DNA from 2 places in the Nanhaiella sioensis genome. Region 1 is predicted to be linked to the other one. Evidence: a T-box and tRNA genes for the amino acid it is inferred to sense, from the RefSeq annotation. Region 1 holds a T-box; the other holds one or more tRNA genes.
The links. The T-box of region 1 lies ahead of metG (methionine--tRNA ligase). A T-box ahead of a tRNA ligase gene usually reads a tRNA of that ligase, here a tRNA-Met.
Positions count from the first base shown of each region.

Region 2: it has a tRNA-Met gene. The T-box ahead of metG (methionine--tRNA ligase) is inferred to sense a tRNA for this amino acid. The anticodon was not compared.

Region 1 is NZ_JBKAEG010000001.1:1,203,877-1,208,175, reverse strand. Features, by position in the region: gene V1503_RS05600 (LysR family transcriptional regulator) at 1-365, shown strand, start outside; gene V1503_RS05595 (methyl-accepting chemotaxis protein) at 563-2,047, shown strand; T-box leader at 2,114-2,396, shown strand; gene metG (methionine--tRNA ligase) at 2,529-4,157, shown strand; gene V1503_RS05585 (YhcN/YlaJ family sporulation lipoprotein) at 4,257-4,299, shown strand, end outside.
Region 2 is NZ_JBKAEG010000001.1:2,964,270-2,968,568, forward strand. Features, by position in the region: rRNA gene V1503_RS13660 (23S ribosomal RNA) at 1-700, shown strand, start outside; rRNA gene rrf (5S ribosomal RNA) at 841-956, shown strand; tRNA gene V1503_RS13670 (tRNA-Val) at 991-1,066, shown strand; tRNA gene V1503_RS13675 (tRNA-Thr) at 1,078-1,153, shown strand; tRNA gene V1503_RS13680 (tRNA-Lys) at 1,311-1,386, shown strand; tRNA gene V1503_RS13685 (tRNA-Leu) at 1,393-1,475, shown strand; tRNA gene V1503_RS13690 (tRNA-Gly) at 1,493-1,567, shown strand; tRNA gene V1503_RS13695 (tRNA-Leu) at 1,573-1,661, shown strand; tRNA gene V1503_RS13700 (tRNA-Arg) at 1,675-1,751, shown strand; tRNA gene V1503_RS13705 (tRNA-Pro) at 1,764-1,840, shown strand; tRNA gene V1503_RS13710 (tRNA-Ala) at 1,855-1,930, shown strand; tRNA gene V1503_RS13715 (tRNA-Met) at 1,959-2,035, shown strand; tRNA gene V1503_RS13720 (tRNA-Ile) at 2,045-2,121, shown strand; tRNA gene V1503_RS13725 (tRNA-Ser) at 2,131-2,223, shown strand; tRNA gene V1503_RS13730 (tRNA-Met) at 2,339-2,415, shown strand; tRNA gene V1503_RS13735 (tRNA-Asp) at 2,428-2,503, shown strand; tRNA gene V1503_RS13740 (tRNA-Phe) at 2,658-2,733, shown strand; tRNA gene V1503_RS13745 (tRNA-His) at 2,802-2,877, shown strand; tRNA gene V1503_RS13750 (tRNA-Gly) at 2,906-2,979, shown strand; tRNA gene V1503_RS13755 (tRNA-Ile) at 2,991-3,067, shown strand; tRNA gene V1503_RS13760 (tRNA-Asn) at 3,072-3,146, shown strand; tRNA gene V1503_RS13765 (tRNA-Ser) at 3,149-3,239, shown strand; tRNA gene V1503_RS13770 (tRNA-Glu) at 3,256-3,327, shown strand; gene glgB (1,4-alpha-glucan branching protein GlgB) at 3,911-4,299, shown strand, end outside.

The DNA.
Region 1 (4,299 bases):
ATATAGAAGAGATTATAAATAATTATTTAATATTCACACATAATCATCCGGATTATTGGGAGGGACTTCTTCATCAACTTAGGGACAGGTATGCTAAAATGCGTAGAATGGAAGTCACTCAAGTAAATGTAACGAAGAGATTTATTGAGGAGGGGCTAGGTATATCTTTTCTGCCTCGGTCAACAATTATTCGTGAAACGTTAGAAGGTCGATTGTTAGAGGTCGAAATACAAAATTTCGCCATGCCAAAAGCAGCAACATATTTAATCGTTAATCACTCTGAAAGCGATGAAGTCTTGTTATTTAAAGATAGTTTAATACATTTTTACCACGGTAATACAAAAAATAAAAATAATGAAAGTTAGAATGAATTTTCAGAAAAGAATCAGGTATAATTAACTTGTTCGAAAAATTATTTCTTTATATTTTACTTACTAGTAAGTAAAATTTTCGCCAAAGTTGTAGTTACGTTATATTGCAAGCTATGAGCAATTGTTGAAGATTAGAGAAAAAAACAATAGTAGAAAAGAAACAGCATAAAAAAAGGGGGAGAGAGATTGATATGGGAAAGGTTGAAGCATTAAAAATTAAGGATGTAAGAACGAAAAATTTGTTAATGTTTTTGACGTTTTCAATTACTCTCATAGGTGGGTTATTGAATGCTTTAGTTAATGACGGTGGGAATGTAAAAGTTATTTTATATATTAGCACGATCATGGTAAATACGATTACTTTTCTCAGCTATAAAAAGTTTAAAAATGAAATAATTTATGCATACATAGCAGTTATTTTATGTTTTATTCCACCTATCATTATATTACCAATTAGTAAGTCAACAATTACTATACTACTCATTGCATTTTACACAGCTGTATTTTCAGCCATACAATTACAAAAGAGGCTATTTGTACTTGGGTATACACTAGGTTTTATTATTTTGATCGGCATAATATATTTTGAGCCTAGAGACATGACATTTTATTCAGATTCATCAGCTGCGCTATTCCTGACGTATATACTAATAGGGGTGTTACTGTTAGTACTCACAACTTTAAGTGAAAGGCAGTATCGAAATTTGCATGCACACATTGAATCAACCGAAGCTCAAGCGCTAAAATCAACAAAACAAAAGACAGCCTTACAGGGTAGCATAAAGGAAGTGATTGATAATATAGAAAGAATTTATGAACAATTAAATCAAAATCTTATTTCCCAAAATGACATGAGTACTGCTATTAGTGAAGTATCTGTTAGTAGTCAAAAACAGACAAATCATATTCTCGATATTGCTAATCATTTAAGGCAAACTAGATCACTCATCACAGAAGTTCATCAAACATCAGAAATTGTGAAGAATGATTCTGAAAATGCTCAATCGGTTGCACAAGAAGGAACTTATAAGATGAATGAATTAGCACATGAAATGAATAACCTGCATAATAGCGTATCTGAGATGAATGACACTTTTCTAATATTAACCGAAAAAATTAATGACTCAAATAGTTTGACTGATACAATTAAATCAATCACTTCACAAACTAATTTACTCGCATTAAATGCATCTATAGAGGCTGCAAGAGCTGGAGATGCTGGGAGAGGTTTTTCGATTGTTGCTGAAGAAATCCGCAAGCTTGCTGAAGTTACTGAGCAAACAACCGTACAGATTGAAAATAATTTAAAACAAATAAATGACAGCAACAGCTTAGTTCAGGAAAAACTCATGGAAAGTAGTGATAAATTAACGACGAGTTTGGAGACAACGAATAGTAGTACTTCTTACTTTAACGAAATTAATCACTCATTGGTTGAACTATATAACAGAATGGAAAAACTTACAGGAGTTTCAGAAAATGTTCAATTAAAAACAGTAAATGACGAGAATTCAATAGAGGAGTTTTCTGCACTTCTTGAACAAACGTCAGCTAGTTTACAACAAATGTCTGCAACGATTGATCATTTAAATGGTGATAATAAAAAAATTATGAATTATTTAACCGAAACGGATAACAAAGTGCAAATGATACGTAATCAATTTGATATAAAGTAATATAAATGAACGTGTTTACTTTACTACTCTTTTGTTATATTATACAAGGAAGATTAAAGTTGTAAGTTAAAGGCAATGAAGAGAAAAAGTAGGGCATTTTTTTCTTAACAGAGAGCTTCGGTAGCTGAAAAGAAGTAAGAAAAGATTGTTTGAACAATGGTCTCTGAGCTTTACACTGAACGATGGAGGCATTAAATTACCATTTAGTAGGCTGTGACGGGATTTGGCACCTGTTATCAATGTCAAGGTATAAGAGTATTATTTTGCTCCGTACTGTTTGAGGCTAATAATAAAAGGTTATTATTAGTGAATTAAGGTGGTACCACGAGATTTTTCCCTCGTCCTTAGACAAATTTGTCTTTAGGGCGAGGTTTTTTATTTTTCACTGAATTCATTGCCCTCTTATCGTAAGGGGATGTCAATTAGAACGAAGGGGTAAAAAACTAGATGTCAAAATAACGTGATAGTAGGAGGTTTGTTTATGAGTATTTTTATTGGCGGGGCATGGCCTTATGCTAATGGTTCATTACATGTAGGACATATTGCTGGCTTGTTACCTGGAGATGTATTAGCAAGATATTTCCGTTTGAGAGGGAAAGAAGTATTATATGTGTCTGGAAGTGATTGTAACGGAACACCTATCTCAATTAGAGCAAAACATGAAAAGGTTACTCCGACTATGATTACTAATAGGTATCATAAGGAGTTTGTTGATTGCTTTTCCAAGCTAGGGTTTTCATATAATATGTACACTAGAACTGATCAACAGGAGCATCATAAGGTCGTTCAACAAGTTTTTTTAAAGCTTTTAGCAGAAGGTTTATTGTACAAAAAGTCTGAAGAACAAGTATATTGTGAAACAGATGAACAATTTTTACCGGATAGATATGTTGAAGGGGAATGTCCAAATTGTGGGAGTGATGCTAGAGGAGATCAATGTGAGATTTGTTCAGCAATTTTTGAACCGATAGAATTAAGAGCAAAGAAATGTAAGCTTTGTGGTAGCACACCCACAATTAGGTCAACTGAACATTTCTATTTCGCATTATCGACAATTCAACAGCAAATTGAAGAATTTTTTACGTCTATAAAACACAAAGGAAATTGGCGAGAAAATGCAGTTCAATTAACCGAGAGATATATATTAGAAGGACTGAGAGATCGTGCAGCAACTAGAGATTTACCAATTGGTGTACCTGTACCCTTAAAAGAATTTGATGAAAAGAAAATATACGTTTGGATAGAAGCAGTAACTGGCTATTTGTCTGCGAGTATGCAATGGGGGAAACAAAATAATGTTGATTGGCGAAGGTTCTGGAATGAAGGAACATCCGCATATTATGTACATGGTAAGGACAACATACCATTTCATTCAATTATCTGGCCGGCAATATTATTAGGTATTGGAGAGAAAAGTTTACCAGATTATATTTTTTCAAGTGAGTATATGACGCTTGAAAAAAGAAAAATTTCAACGAGCAAAAACTGGGCAGTATGGATACCGGATTTACTTGAGCGGTATGATCCAGATTCACTCAGATATTATTTACTCATCAATGCACCAGAAAATAGAGATACTGACTTTTCATGGCGAGAATTTATATATAGTCATAATAGTGAATTGCTAGGAGCATTTGGAAATTTTGTGAATAGAAGCTTAAAGTTTATCGAAAAGTACTTTGGTGGAAATGTGCCTGAAGGTAATATTGACTCAACGATTAAGAATGAGCTGCAAAATTTATATCAACATGTCGGACAATGTATTGAGCAAGGTTATTTTAAACGAGCAATTGAAGATATATTCCTGTTTATCCGGCATAGCAATAAGTATTTTGACGAACAAAAACCTTGGATTCAAATTAAAGAAGAAAAGAAAAATTGTGAACATACATTATATACATGTACACAGATCATCACAAACTTATCAGTATTATTACAACCATTTTTGCCGTTTTCATGTAAGAAAATTTCAGAAATGTTGCAATTAGACCATAACTCATGGGCTTATACGGAAATTCAACAAGGTAAACTTGATCAAGTAACAGCATTGTTTGATCGTATTGATGTTAACCAAATTGATGAAGAAGTGGCTAGTTTACAGGAACGATAAGTGTACGAGATGTTTAACAATAACTGACAGGCATGTGAGCAATTGATTTTGCCAACTCTAAGGGTGTAAGTTTATTTCACTCTCAAGGAGTTGATATTATTGAAACAGCTGAAGCTATTATCGGTAGCGATGCTATCGGTTC
Region 2 (4,299 bases), 1.8 Mb from region 1:
CCTACGGAGCTAATCGCTTCGGGAGACAGTGTCAGGTGGGCAGTTTGACTGGGGCGGTCGCCTCCTAAAAAGTAACGGAGGCGCCCAAAGGTTCCCTCAGAATGGTTGGAAATCATTCGAAGAGTGCAAAGGCATAAGGGAGCTTGACTGCGAGACCTACAAGTCGAGCAGGGACGAAAGTCGGGCTTAGTGATCCGGTGGTTCCGCATGGAAGGGCCATCGCTCAACGGATAAAAGCTACCCCGGGGATAACAGGCTTATCTCCCCCAAGAGTCCACATCGACGGGGAGGTTTGGCACCTCGATGTCGGCTCATCGCATCCTGGGGCTGTAGTCGGTCCCAAGGGTTGGGCTGTTCGCCCATTAAAGCGGTACGCGAGCTGGGTTCAGAACGTCGTGAGACAGTTCGGTCCCTATCCGTCGTGGGCGTAGGAAATTTGAGAGGAGCTGTCCTTAGTACGAGAGGACCGGGATGGACACACCGCTGGTGTACCAGTTGTCCTGCCAAGGGCATAGCTGGGTAGCTATGTGTGGAAGGGATAAGTGCTGAAAGCATCTAAGCATGAAGCCCCCCTCAAGATGAGATTTCCCATAGCGTAAGCTAGTAAGATCCCTCGAAGATGACGAGGTTGATAGGTCTGAGGTGGAAGCGTGGTGACACGTGGAGCTGACAGATACTAATAGATCGAGGACTTAACCAAGTTAGAAATGCAGAGCAAGCTTTGTTCAATGAATGTCTATTATCTAGTTTTGAGGGAATAAAAACTTTAAAAAAAGTTAAATTTTCTCTTGATAAATCTCGATAAATTAGTATAATAAGATTTGTCGCTAATAAAATAAGCCTGGTGATGATGGCGAAGAGGTCACACCCGTTCCCATACCGAACACGGAAGTTAAGCTCTTCAGCGCCGATGGTAGTTGGGGGTTTCCCCCTGTGAGAGTAGGACATTGCCAGACTTAAATATAGGACATGTTATGATGTTTCTATATCGGAGGATTAGCTCAGCTGGGAGAGCACTTGCCTTACAAGCAAGGGGTCGGCGGTTCGATCCCGTCATCCTCCACCATTAAATATTAAGCCGGTGTAGCTCAACTGGTAGAGCAACTGACTTGTAATCAGTAGGTTGGGGGTTCAAGTCCTCTCGCCGGCACCATTTGTTTATGAGCCATTAGCTCAGTTGGTAGAGCACGATCGAATTATCGTCGTAGCTTAACCACAGCGCACAAATCGATAAGCTTCATGAGTATTCATGTAGAGATTTGGGTGTCTCGTTATAAGTAAATAATATATATTTAAACTTTTTAGTTTATGAGCCATTAGCTCAGTTGGTAGAGCATCTGACTTTTAATCAGAGGGTCAGAGGTTCGAGTCCTCTATGGCTCACCATTTTACGCGGGTGTGGCGGAATTGGCAGACGCGCTAGACTTAGGATCTAGTGTCCTTGTGACGTGGGGGTTCAAGTCCCTTCACCCGCATTACTTTAATAAGATTAGCGGAAGTAGTTCAGTGGTAGAACACCACCTTGCCAAGGTGGGGGTCGCGGGTTCGAATCCCGTCTTCCGCTCCAATGCTGCCGGGGTGGTGGAATTGGCAGACACACAGGACTTAAAATCCTGCGGTAGGTGACTACCGTGCCGGTTCAAGTCCGGCCCTCGGCACCATTTACACTAAGATGCGCCCGTAGCTCAATTGGATAGAGCGTCTGACTACGGATCAGAAGGTTATGGGTTCGACTCCTTTCGGGCGCGCCATCTAGTGAATAACGGGAAGTAGCTCAGCTTGGTAGAGCACATGGTTTGGGACCATGGGGTCGCAGGTTCGAATCCTGTCTTCCCGACCACTTATAATAATTAAGGGGCCTTAGCTCAGCTGGGAGAGCGCCTGCCTTGCACGCAGGAGGTCAGCGGTTCGATCCCGCTAGGCTCCACCAATAAAATATCATTTATATAAATTAACTTGGCGGTGTAGCTCAGCTGGCTAGAGCGTACGGTTCATACCCGTGAGGTCGGGGGTTCGATCCCCTCCGCCGCTACCAAGTAAACAAGGACCTTTAGCTCAGCTGGTTAGAGCAGACGGCTCATAACCGTCCGGTCGTAGGTTCGAGTCCTACAAGGTCCACCATATAATGTTGGAGGAATACCCAAGTCCGGCTGAAGGGATCGGTCTTGAAAACCGACAGGGGTGTCAAAGCCCGCGGGGGTTCGAATCCCTCTTCCTCCGCCATTTTTATTTTCTTAATAACAACAGCGTACCGATGTTAAACATTAAGAAGAGGCACTTAGAAGTCAAGATGGTTACGTGAGAAATGTGTATTGAGAAAATATAAATTTACTATTATCGCGGGGTGGAGCAGTCTGGTAGCTCGTCGGGCTCATAACCCGAAGGTCGCAGGTTCAAATCCTGTCCCCGCAACCAATGAATAAATGTGGTCCCGTGGTGTAGCGGTTAACATGCCTGCCTGTCACGCAGGAGATCGCGGGTTCGATTCCCGTCGGGACCGCCATTATTAAAAAAATGGCTCGGTAGCTCAGTCGGTAGAGCAGAACGTAAACATCTTGAGATACTTCAATGTAGTTCTGAGAGGAGCAATGTCTTGCAAAGAGATGTGACGAGCAAAGTGTTATATCTATTTAGAAAGTTTAATTTTATTATTGTTTGGCTCGGTAGCTCAGTCGGTAGAGCAAAGGACTGAAAATCCTTGTGTCGGCGGTTCGATTCCGTCCCGAGCCACCATTTATGGGTTAAGAGTATATTATCTCTATCCGTCAATCTTCAGTTAGTAAATACACATATATATTATGGCGGTTGTGGCGAAGTGGTTAACGCATCGGATTGTGGCTCCGACATTCGTGGGTTCGATTCCCATCAGTCGCCCCATTTAAAAATTATATACCTAAAAAAAATTGCGGGTGTAGTTTAGTGGTAAAACCTCAGCCTTCCAAGCTGATGTCGTGAGTTCGATTCTCATCACCCGCTCCATTTCAAATAATGGGCCTATAGCTCAGCTGGTTAGAGCGCACGCCTGATAAGCGTGAGGTCGATGGTTCGAGTCCATTTAGGCCCACCATTATTCCACAGTAGCTCAGTGGTAGAGCTATCGGCTGTTAACCGATCGGTCGCAGGTTCGAATCCTGCCTGTGGAGCCATTGGAGAAGTACTCAAGTGGCTGAAGAGGCGCCCCTGCTAAGGGTGTAGGTCGCGTAAGCGGCGCGAGGGTTCAAATCCCTCCTTCTCCGCCAGTTTTATATATATTATGGCCCGTTGGTCAAGTGGTTAAGACACCGCCCTTTCACGGCGGTAACACGGGTTCGAATCCCGTACGGGTCATCCATTTAGACATTGCACATTGTGCAGTGTCTTTTTTGTGTTGTGTTTGGCATGACAAAAATAAAATATGAAGGGCGGATTGATTGGTTTGCTTAGGAAGTTTTACTTTGTCATTTTTTTTACTCCTCTTCACAGTAGTTCCCTTTTGTTCATTCCATAAGGTAGATTCATACTGTTTATTCGAAGTGCTTAATTTACGGAATCATAGTGTTTGAACTATATGAATGGTTAGGACGAAAGTAACTCCGAAACGAATAGATAATTTGATTGCTTTTACAACGTGAGCATTCTCAGTGTAATTATTAACCCTCAAATATAAATAATATTGTAAAGTTATTCTTCATATGAAAATGTAATTGCGTTTTTAAAAATATACCGAATAAATTAAATATCCTTTTATTTTAAATGAACATTCTAATTGTATGCGCTTACATTATTCGTTTTTTAACTATGATATGAGCTTTTATGACATATTATGTAGAATGATGTAGTAAAAATACGAATCATTTTAAAAGGAATTATTATTTTATTCGTGAATAATTAATATTAATGAAAACTATATTTTGAAAAGAGGGGAAATACATTGACAGTAAGCGCGCCTCCAACAGATTTTGATTTGCATTTATTTCATGAGGGCTCTTTATTCCAAAGTCATATGCTATTCGGTGCACATATTTGTCAAAAGGGTGACGTCATTGAGGGAACACGATTTTGTGTTTGGGCTCCACATGCTCAGAGCGTAAGTGTAGTAGGGACTTTTAATGATTGGAATGGAAAAAACTTTGAGCTTGAGAAAATAAATGATGAGGGAGTATGGCATCTTTTTATGCCTGTTAATTTAGCGGGTGAGATTTACAAGTATGAAATTGTCACACCGTCTAATCAAAAAATACTAAAATCAGATCCCTATGCATTTTACTCTGAAGAACGGCCTCAAACAGGGTCAATTGTTTATAATATGAGTTCCTATAA